Methylobacterium mesophilicum SR1.6/6: one gene and its partner. Each later gene encodes a partner of the first gene's protein in a complex. Links are inferred from orthologs where the notes say so. Each region holds a gene or a part of one and is shown in the gene's direction. Other genes may lie near its edges. The genes, in order: MMSR116_RS28495 and uvrB.

Region 1 (3,376 bases):
GCGGCTGACGCTGCTGCACGCGCTCCGCCTCGCCCTGATCCATCGGATCTGGTTCCTGGCGGTGCACATCCCGGGCTTCCGGCCGCAGGCGGGCATCTCCCGCGAGCAGCTGCTGGAGCGGTTCCTGCGCCTCGATATCGACGGCTGCCTGAAGCTCCTCGACGAGATCTTCCCGGTCACCCCCGACCCGACGCTGGGCCTCAACTTCGGCGAGCCGGCGGGCCCGCGGGATGTCGGCACCTACGCGGCCGAGCACGCCAACCTGTTCGAGCCGATCCGCCGGATGTTCGAGCAGGTGCGCGAGATCTCCGGGATGATCCAGCACGAGGTCGGCGCGTTCGGGTAGCGCGCCGGGGCGGCCAGCGTTTCGGGATCGCCCCCGCGAGACCGGCCGCACGCACACGCTCCGGTGGCATCCGCCGCGAACGGCCTCGACGCCGTTCGCGATTTGGTCCAGGGATGCGGGATGCAGAACCGCCCGCACGCGCTGCCCGCCGGGGACGGCGCCCCGTCCTCCTCCATCGCCGCCCGCGCCATGGGCGCGCTCCGCCGCGACGCCGCCGGCTACCTCGAAGGGCTCAACCCCGAGCAGCGCCGCGCGGTCGAGACCACGGAGGGCCCGGTTCTGGTGCTGGCGGGTGCCGGCACCGGCAAGACCCGGGTGCTGACCACCCGCATCGCCCACCTGATCGCCACCAACCGGGCGCGGCCCTTCGACATCCTGGCGGTGACCTTCACCAACAAGGCCGCCCGGGAGATGAAGCACCGGATCGGCAGCCTGATCGGCCCCGCCGGCGAGGGCATGCCCTGGCTCGGCACCTTCCACGCCATCGGCACCAAGATCCTGCGCCGCCACGCCGAACTCGTCGGGCTGAAATCCGATTTCACCATCCTCGGCACCGACGACCAGCTCCGGCTGATGAAGCAGGTCATCCTCGACCAGAACGTCGACGAGAAGCGCTGGCCGGCCCGCGCCCTGTCGCACGCCATCGACGGCTGGAAGAACCGCGGCCTCGGCCCCGAGCAGGTGCCGCCGGGCGAGGCCTCGTCCTTCGCCTTCGGCAAGGGCGGCGCCCTCTACACCGCCTACCAGGCCCGGCTCGCGACGCTCAACGCCGTCGATTTCGGCGATCTTTTGCTCCTTTGCCTCAAGCTCTGGCGCGAGAACCCCGACGTGCTGGCCAACTACCAGGACCGGTTCCGCTACATCCTGGTGGACGAGTACCAGGACACCAACGTCGCCCAGTACCTCTGGCTGAGACTGCTGGCGCAAAATCGCAAGAACATCGCCTGCGTGGGCGACGACGACCAGTCGATCTACGGCTGGCGCGGCGCCGAGGTCGACAACATCCTGCGCTTCGAGCACGACTTCCCCGGCGCCGTGGTGGTGCGGCTGGAGCGCAACTACCGCTCCACGGGCCATATCCTGGCGGCCGCCTCCGGACTCATCGCGAAGAACGAGAGCCGGCTCGGCAAGACCCTGCGCACCGACGACGAGCCGGGCGAGCGCGTCACCGTGACGGGCGCCTGGGATTCCGAGGAGGAGGCGCGGCTGCTCGCCGAGTCCATCGAATCCCTCCAGTCGAAGCAGCACCCCCTGTCGGAGATTGCCGTGCTGGTGCGGATCTCCGCGCAGATGCGCGAGATCGAGGATCGCTTCGTCCAGCTCGGCCTTCCCTACCGGGTGATCGGCGGCCCGCGCTTCTACGAGCGGGCCGAGATCCGCGACGCGCTGGCGTATCTGCGCGCCACCGTGAACGTCAGCGACGACCTCGCCTTCGAGCGGATCGTGAACACGCCGAAGCGCGGGCTGGGCGACGCCACCCTGCAGCAGCTTCACGGCTACGGCCGCGCCAACCGGGTGCCCCTGCGGATCGCCGCCCAGCGCCTGTGCGAGACCGACGAGCTGAAGCCCCGGGTCCGCTCCACCCTGCGGGCGCTGACCGAGAGCTTTTCCCGCTGGGCGCGGCTGGTGGAATCCCAGCCGCACAGCGAGGTCGCGCAGATCATCCTCGAGGAGTCCGGCTACACCGAGATGTGGCAGAAGGACCGCTCCGCCGACGCCGCAGGCCGGCTGGAGAACCTGAAGGAATTCGTCCGCTCCATGGAGGAATTCCCCGACATGGCGGCCTTCCTGGAGCACGTCTCCCTGGTGATGGAGGCCTCGGAGACCGAGGGGGCCGAGCGGGTCTCCCTGATGACCCTCCACGCCGCCAAGGGGCTCGAGTTCGACACCGTGTTCCTGCCCGGCTGGGAGGACGGCCTGTTCCCCAGCCAGCGGGCGCTCGACGAGAGCGGCCGGGCCGGCCTTGAGGAGGAGCGGCGCTTGGCCCATGTCGGGCTCACCCGGGCGCGCAAGCGGGCGAAGCTCTCCTTCGCGGTGAACCGGCGCATCCACGGCCTCTGGTCCTCGACCATCCCGTCCCGGTTCATCGACGAATTGCCGGAATCGGCCGTGGACGTGGTTGAGGCGCCCGCCCATTTCTCCGCCGGTGCCTCGCGGTTCGACCGCAACCCCACGCCGTTCGGGTCGAGCTACGGCACGCCGGGCTGGCAGCGGGCGCAGGCCAACACCGCGCAGGCGGGCACCCGTGGCGGCTTTGGGTCGGCGCCCGGCGGCCGGTCCGGCGGCCCCCGCCAGATCGAGGGCGAGCTGATCGCAAAATCCTCGGGCGCGCCGTCCGCGTTCCAGGGCGGTCAGCGGGTCTTCCACACCAAGTTCGGGCCCGGAACCGTCGCGGCCGTCGACGGCAACAAGCTGACCGTTGACTTCGACAAGGCCGGTCGGAAGATGGTCCTCGACAGCTTCGTCCAGGCCGGATGAGGCCCGTCCCGCCGACCAAGCCCGGACGTCTCAGGGCGGCAGGGTCGGCCGGCTTCGCCCCTGCGGGCGGGGAGGATGGTGACTGTGCCGGATGCCGCGTTACCGCGACCTCCCCGTCCCGAACCTGATGCATCCGCGCCAGCGACGCGGCTTTTTCGAAGCCTCTCCACCAACCGTCACCCCCTAGTCACACCCGGCGCGCAATCGTCGGGCGCGAATCGCGCTGGTGCGCCAGTTGCATCGCGTATTCGGCCGCGCACGGAACGTCGTGACGCTCTCCACAGGCGGACGAGCGCGGGACGGAACCTTCGGCCCGGGGCCGGTATTGAGTTCCGCAAACGAGTAGAGCCGGGAGCAAGCAGGTAAACGGCAGTTCAGCGACAGATCCAGGTTGGCTAGTCCCGTTGGAGTGTACATCCATGAAGAGACGCCGCGCACGACTTGAACTTGTTGAAGACCGCACGTCCCGCATTCACCGCACACGCTTCGACGAAGAACGCAATCTCGCTCCAATCCAGCCGCTCACCGAACGCCAAGCCGAGTATCTCGACG
Region 2 (3,633 bases), 1.5 Mb from region 1 along the record:
CGATCACCAAGGCGAGGCAGGCGCCTGCGCCGGCGGCCGGCAGGAACACCTCGATCGCGTTCCAGACCATCGCGTCGGCGAGGCCGGAATGCAGGCGGCGGCTGCGCCGGATCGCCTCGATGCCGATCATCAGGAAGGCCACCAGCGCCGCCGCAACCCAGAGGCCGAAGAAAAGGCCGCTCCGGGCCGATGGATCGCCGAGCCACAGGGCCTGTCCGGCCGCACAGGCGAGCGCCAAGCCGCCGGTGCCGGCGACGGTCGCGGCGCCGAGACCGCGGAACGCCGTATCGCGCGCGATCTGCGAGCGGATCGCGACGATGTCGGCCAGCGCCTTGTCCAGGTCCTGCACGTGGCTCAATCCCCGCGCCGCAGCATGCTTTGCATCACAAAGTATCGGCCGAACATGATTGTCGCAACCCGTCCGCTCGGATCATCGGTCCGAATAGTTTCAGGCTTGATCCCGTCCGTCGAGACCGGCGCGCGGCGAATTCTACCTAGAAGTTGCAATTGCGTGCCAGGTCTCGGCCCGGCGCCCGAAATACGCCGGATCGGGCAGAGAGCGATCAATGATCGTCAAACACCGTAGGGCACGGGGTTTCTCCGGGCGCGTGCCGGAACCATATTGGGCACATGCCGACGCCGAAGAAACCGCGCACCGCTTCCGTCTTGAGCACGTCCGCCAAGGCCTCGAAGCCCGAGCTGAAACCGCTCGACACCTATCTGGCCGAGTTGCTGAATCCCGCTCTCAATCGCAACCGGCCGCCGCCGGCCGAAGCAGCGCCGGAAGCAGCACCCGGGAAGCCCGCGCGACCGGGCAGGGCGAGGCGCGACACGCCCGCGGGGGGCTCCAGCAAGGCCGGAGGGAAGGCTGCCACCCGCCGGGCGGAGATCGCCCGCGACGGCTTCGCGGAGGCGCCGCAGGCCGGCTACGCGCTGGGAGACGCCGCGGATGTCGATCCGCGCCTCGCCCAGGCGCTCGGCCTGACACCGCCCGAGGACGGCCCCGCTCCGGAGGGCGCCGACCTGCCGGATCCCGGCAGCGACGGCGGCGCCTCGGCGACCGTGACGGCCTTGGAACGGCTGCTCACCGAGGGCAACCCGCTGTTCAAGAACGGCCAGACCTGGGTCCCGCACCGGCCTGAGCGCCCGCAGAAATCCGAGGGCGGCGTCCGGTTCACGCTGAAATCCGAGTTCACGCCGGCCGGCGATCAGCCGAAGGCCATCGCCGAACTGGTCTCCGGCGTGCAGGCCCACGAGCGCGACCAGGTGCTGCTCGGCGTCACCGGCTCGGGCAAGACCTTCACGATGGCCAAGATCATCGAGGAGACGCAGCGCCCGGCCCTGATCCTGGCGCCCAACAAGACGCTGGCCGCGCAGCTCTACGGCGAATTCAAGGCGTTCTTTCCCGACAACGCCGTCGAATACTTCGTTTCCTATTACGATTATTACCAGCCGGAGGCCTACGTCCCGCGCTCCGACACATTCATCGAGAAGGAATCCTCGATCAACGAGCAGATTGACCGGATGCGCCATGCCGCCACCCGCGCCCTGCTGGAGCGCGACGACGTCATCATCGTCGCCTCGGTCTCATGCATCTACGGTATCGGCTCGGTCGAGACCTACACGGCGATGTCGTTCACGGTCTCGCTCGGCGAGCGGATCGAGCAGCGCCAGCTCATCGCCGACCTCGTGGCCCTGCAGTACAAGCGCATCCAGTCGGATTTCGCCCGCGGCACCTTCCGGGTCCGAGGCGATTCGATCGAGTTGTGGCCGGCCCACTTGGAAGACCGCGGCTGGCGGATCGGTCTGTTCGGCGACGAGGTGGAAAGCATCGTCGAGTTCGACCCGCTCACCGGCAAGACCATCTCCGAGCTGAAGTTCGTGAAGGTCTACGCCAACTCGCACTACGTCACGCCGCGCCCGACGCTGCAGCAGGCGATCAAGGGCATCAAGACCGAACTGAACGGCCGCATCGAGGAGCTGATCAAGATGGGCCGCCTGATCGAGGCGCAGCGCATCGACCAGCGCTGCACCTTCGACATCGAGATGATCGAGGCCACCGGCGCCTGCAACGGCATCGAGAACTATTCCCGCTACCTCACCGGCCGGAAGCCGGGCGAGCCGCCGCCGACCCTGTTCGAGTATCTGCCCGACAACGCCCTGGTCTTCACGGACGAGAGCCACGTCACCGTACCGCAGATCGGCGGCATGTACCGGGGCGACTTCCGCCGCAAGGCGACGCTCGCCGAGTACGGCTTCCGGCTGCCCTCCTGCCTCGACAACCGCCCGCTCCGCTTCGAGGAGTGGGACGCCATGCGGCCGATGACCGTCCACGTCTCGGCCACGCCCGGCAAGTGGGAGATGGAGCAGACCGGCGGCGTCTTCGCCGAGCAGGTGATCCGCCCGACCGGCCTCGTCGACCCGGTGATCGAGGTGCGCCCGGCCCGCAGTCAGGTCGACGACCTGCTGGGCGAGGTCCGCGAAGTGGCGCAGGCCGGCTACCGGACGCTCGTGACCACGCTGACCAAGCGCATGGCGGAGGACCTCACCGAGTACCTGCACGAGAACAGCGTGCGGGTGCGCTACATGCACTCCGACATCGACACGCTGGAGCGGATCGAGATCATCCGCGATCTCAGGCTCGGCGCCTTCGACGTGCTGATCGGCATCAACCTGCTGCGCGAGGGCCTCGACATCCCGGAATGCGCCCTGGTGGCGATCCTCGACGCCGACAAGGAGGGCTTCCTCCGGTCGGAGACCTCGCTGATCCAGACCATCGGCCGCGCCGCCCGCAACGCCGATGCGCGCTGCATCCTCTACGCGGACACCATCACCGGCTCGATGGAGCGGGCGATGGCCGAGACCGAGCGCCGCCGCGCCAAGCAGCTCGCCTACAACGCCGAGCACGGCATCACACCGCAGAGCGTGAAACGCGGCATCGCCGACATCCTCAGCAGCGTGTTCGAGCGCGACCACGTCCAGGTCGATACCGGTCTGGCCAAGGATGCCATCACGGTGGGCCACAACCTCAAGGCCGTGATGGCGGACCTCGAGAAGCGCATGCGCGCGGCCGCCGCCGATCTCGACTTCGAGGAGGCGGCGCGGCTGCGCGACGAGCTCAAGCGGCTTCAGGCCACCGAGCTTCTGGTCTCGGACGATCCGATGGCCCGGCAGGGCGATGTGGAGCGCGAGGCCGGCAAGTTCGGCCGGAAGCCGCCGCGCGGGGCAGGGGGCAGCCGCATCGCCAAGCCCGACCTCGACAACATGGGCCCAGGGACGGACCGGGAGCTGCCGGTGGGCGGCCTCGCACCGGTCTGGCAGGAGAGGCCGAAGCCGCGCTCGACCCAGGGGCTCGGCGGGCAGAAGCCGAAGTACAAGGGCGGCGGCGGGCGGCGGCGCGGCTGACTGGCCGCCGCCGGAGCCTCATGCTGCCGCGTTGTCCCGGCCGGCGCGATGGGTGGCCGCGGCATCGCCCGCATCGACGATCGCCTGCGCGATCCGGACCACGAGGGCGTTACAGGCCTCGTCGTAGGCGCGGGGATCCGCCTGCACGGCTGCCTCCGCGAGGGTGCCTCCGCGATCCCGAACGATCTCGCGCGCGGTGCGCAGCGCATCGGCGAAGGGTTCGAACGG

The links.
Region 2: the proteins of MMSR116_RS28495 (region 1) and uvrB are in contact, whole or in part, in a crystal structure (PDB 7EGT), measured with the Thermus thermophilus proteins. The link is inferred for Methylobacterium mesophilicum SR1.6/6 from one-to-one orthologs. Residues at the interface, in WP_096412145.1 of Thermus thermophilus: His654, Arg656, Phe657, Gln666, Asp668, Glu669, Lys680, Arg681, Leu682, Ser683, Lys685, Tyr686, Ala687; in WP_096411307.1 of Thermus thermophilus: Glu23, Leu25, Arg26, Asp27, Gly28, Glu29, Arg30, Phe31, Arg55, Glu326, Asp327, Phe328, Glu379, Ser382, Gln383, His398, Gly400, Arg401.

Annotation. Positions count from the first base shown.
Region 1 is NZ_CP043538.1:6,021,128-6,024,503, reverse strand. Bases 80-3,145 are described here. They hold MMSR116_RS28495 (ATP-dependent helicase), read left to right. Parts: upstream 80-466; coding sequence 467-2,824; downstream 2,825-3,145. Other genes in these bases: MMSR116_RS28500 (phosphoenolpyruvate carboxylase), read left to right, coding at 80-346. Outside these bases: more of MMSR116_RS28500, read left to right, coding at 1-79; MMSR116_RS28490 (PhoH family protein), read left to right, coding at 3,244-3,376. UniProt on the Escherichia coli protein: A helicase with DNA-dependent ATPase activity. Unwinds DNA duplexes with 3'-5' polarity. Translocates on single-stranded DNA with 3'-5' polarity. Initiates unwinding more efficiently from a nicked substrate than double-stranded DNA.
Region 2 is NZ_CP043538.1:4,533,549-4,537,181, forward strand. Bases 283-3,605 are described here. They hold uvrB (excinuclease ABC subunit UvrB), read left to right. Parts: upstream 283-630; coding sequence 631-3,405; downstream 3,406-3,605. Other genes in these bases: MMSR116_RS21540 (hypothetical protein), read right to left, coding at 283-349; MMSR116_RS21550 (hypothetical protein), read right to left, coding at 3,424-3,605. In the rest of the region: more of MMSR116_RS21540, read right to left, coding at 1-282; more of MMSR116_RS21550, read right to left, coding at 3,606-3,633. UniProt on the Escherichia coli protein: The UvrABC repair system catalyzes the recognition and processing of DNA lesions. A damage recognition complex composed of 2 UvrA and 2 UvrB subunits scans DNA for abnormalities.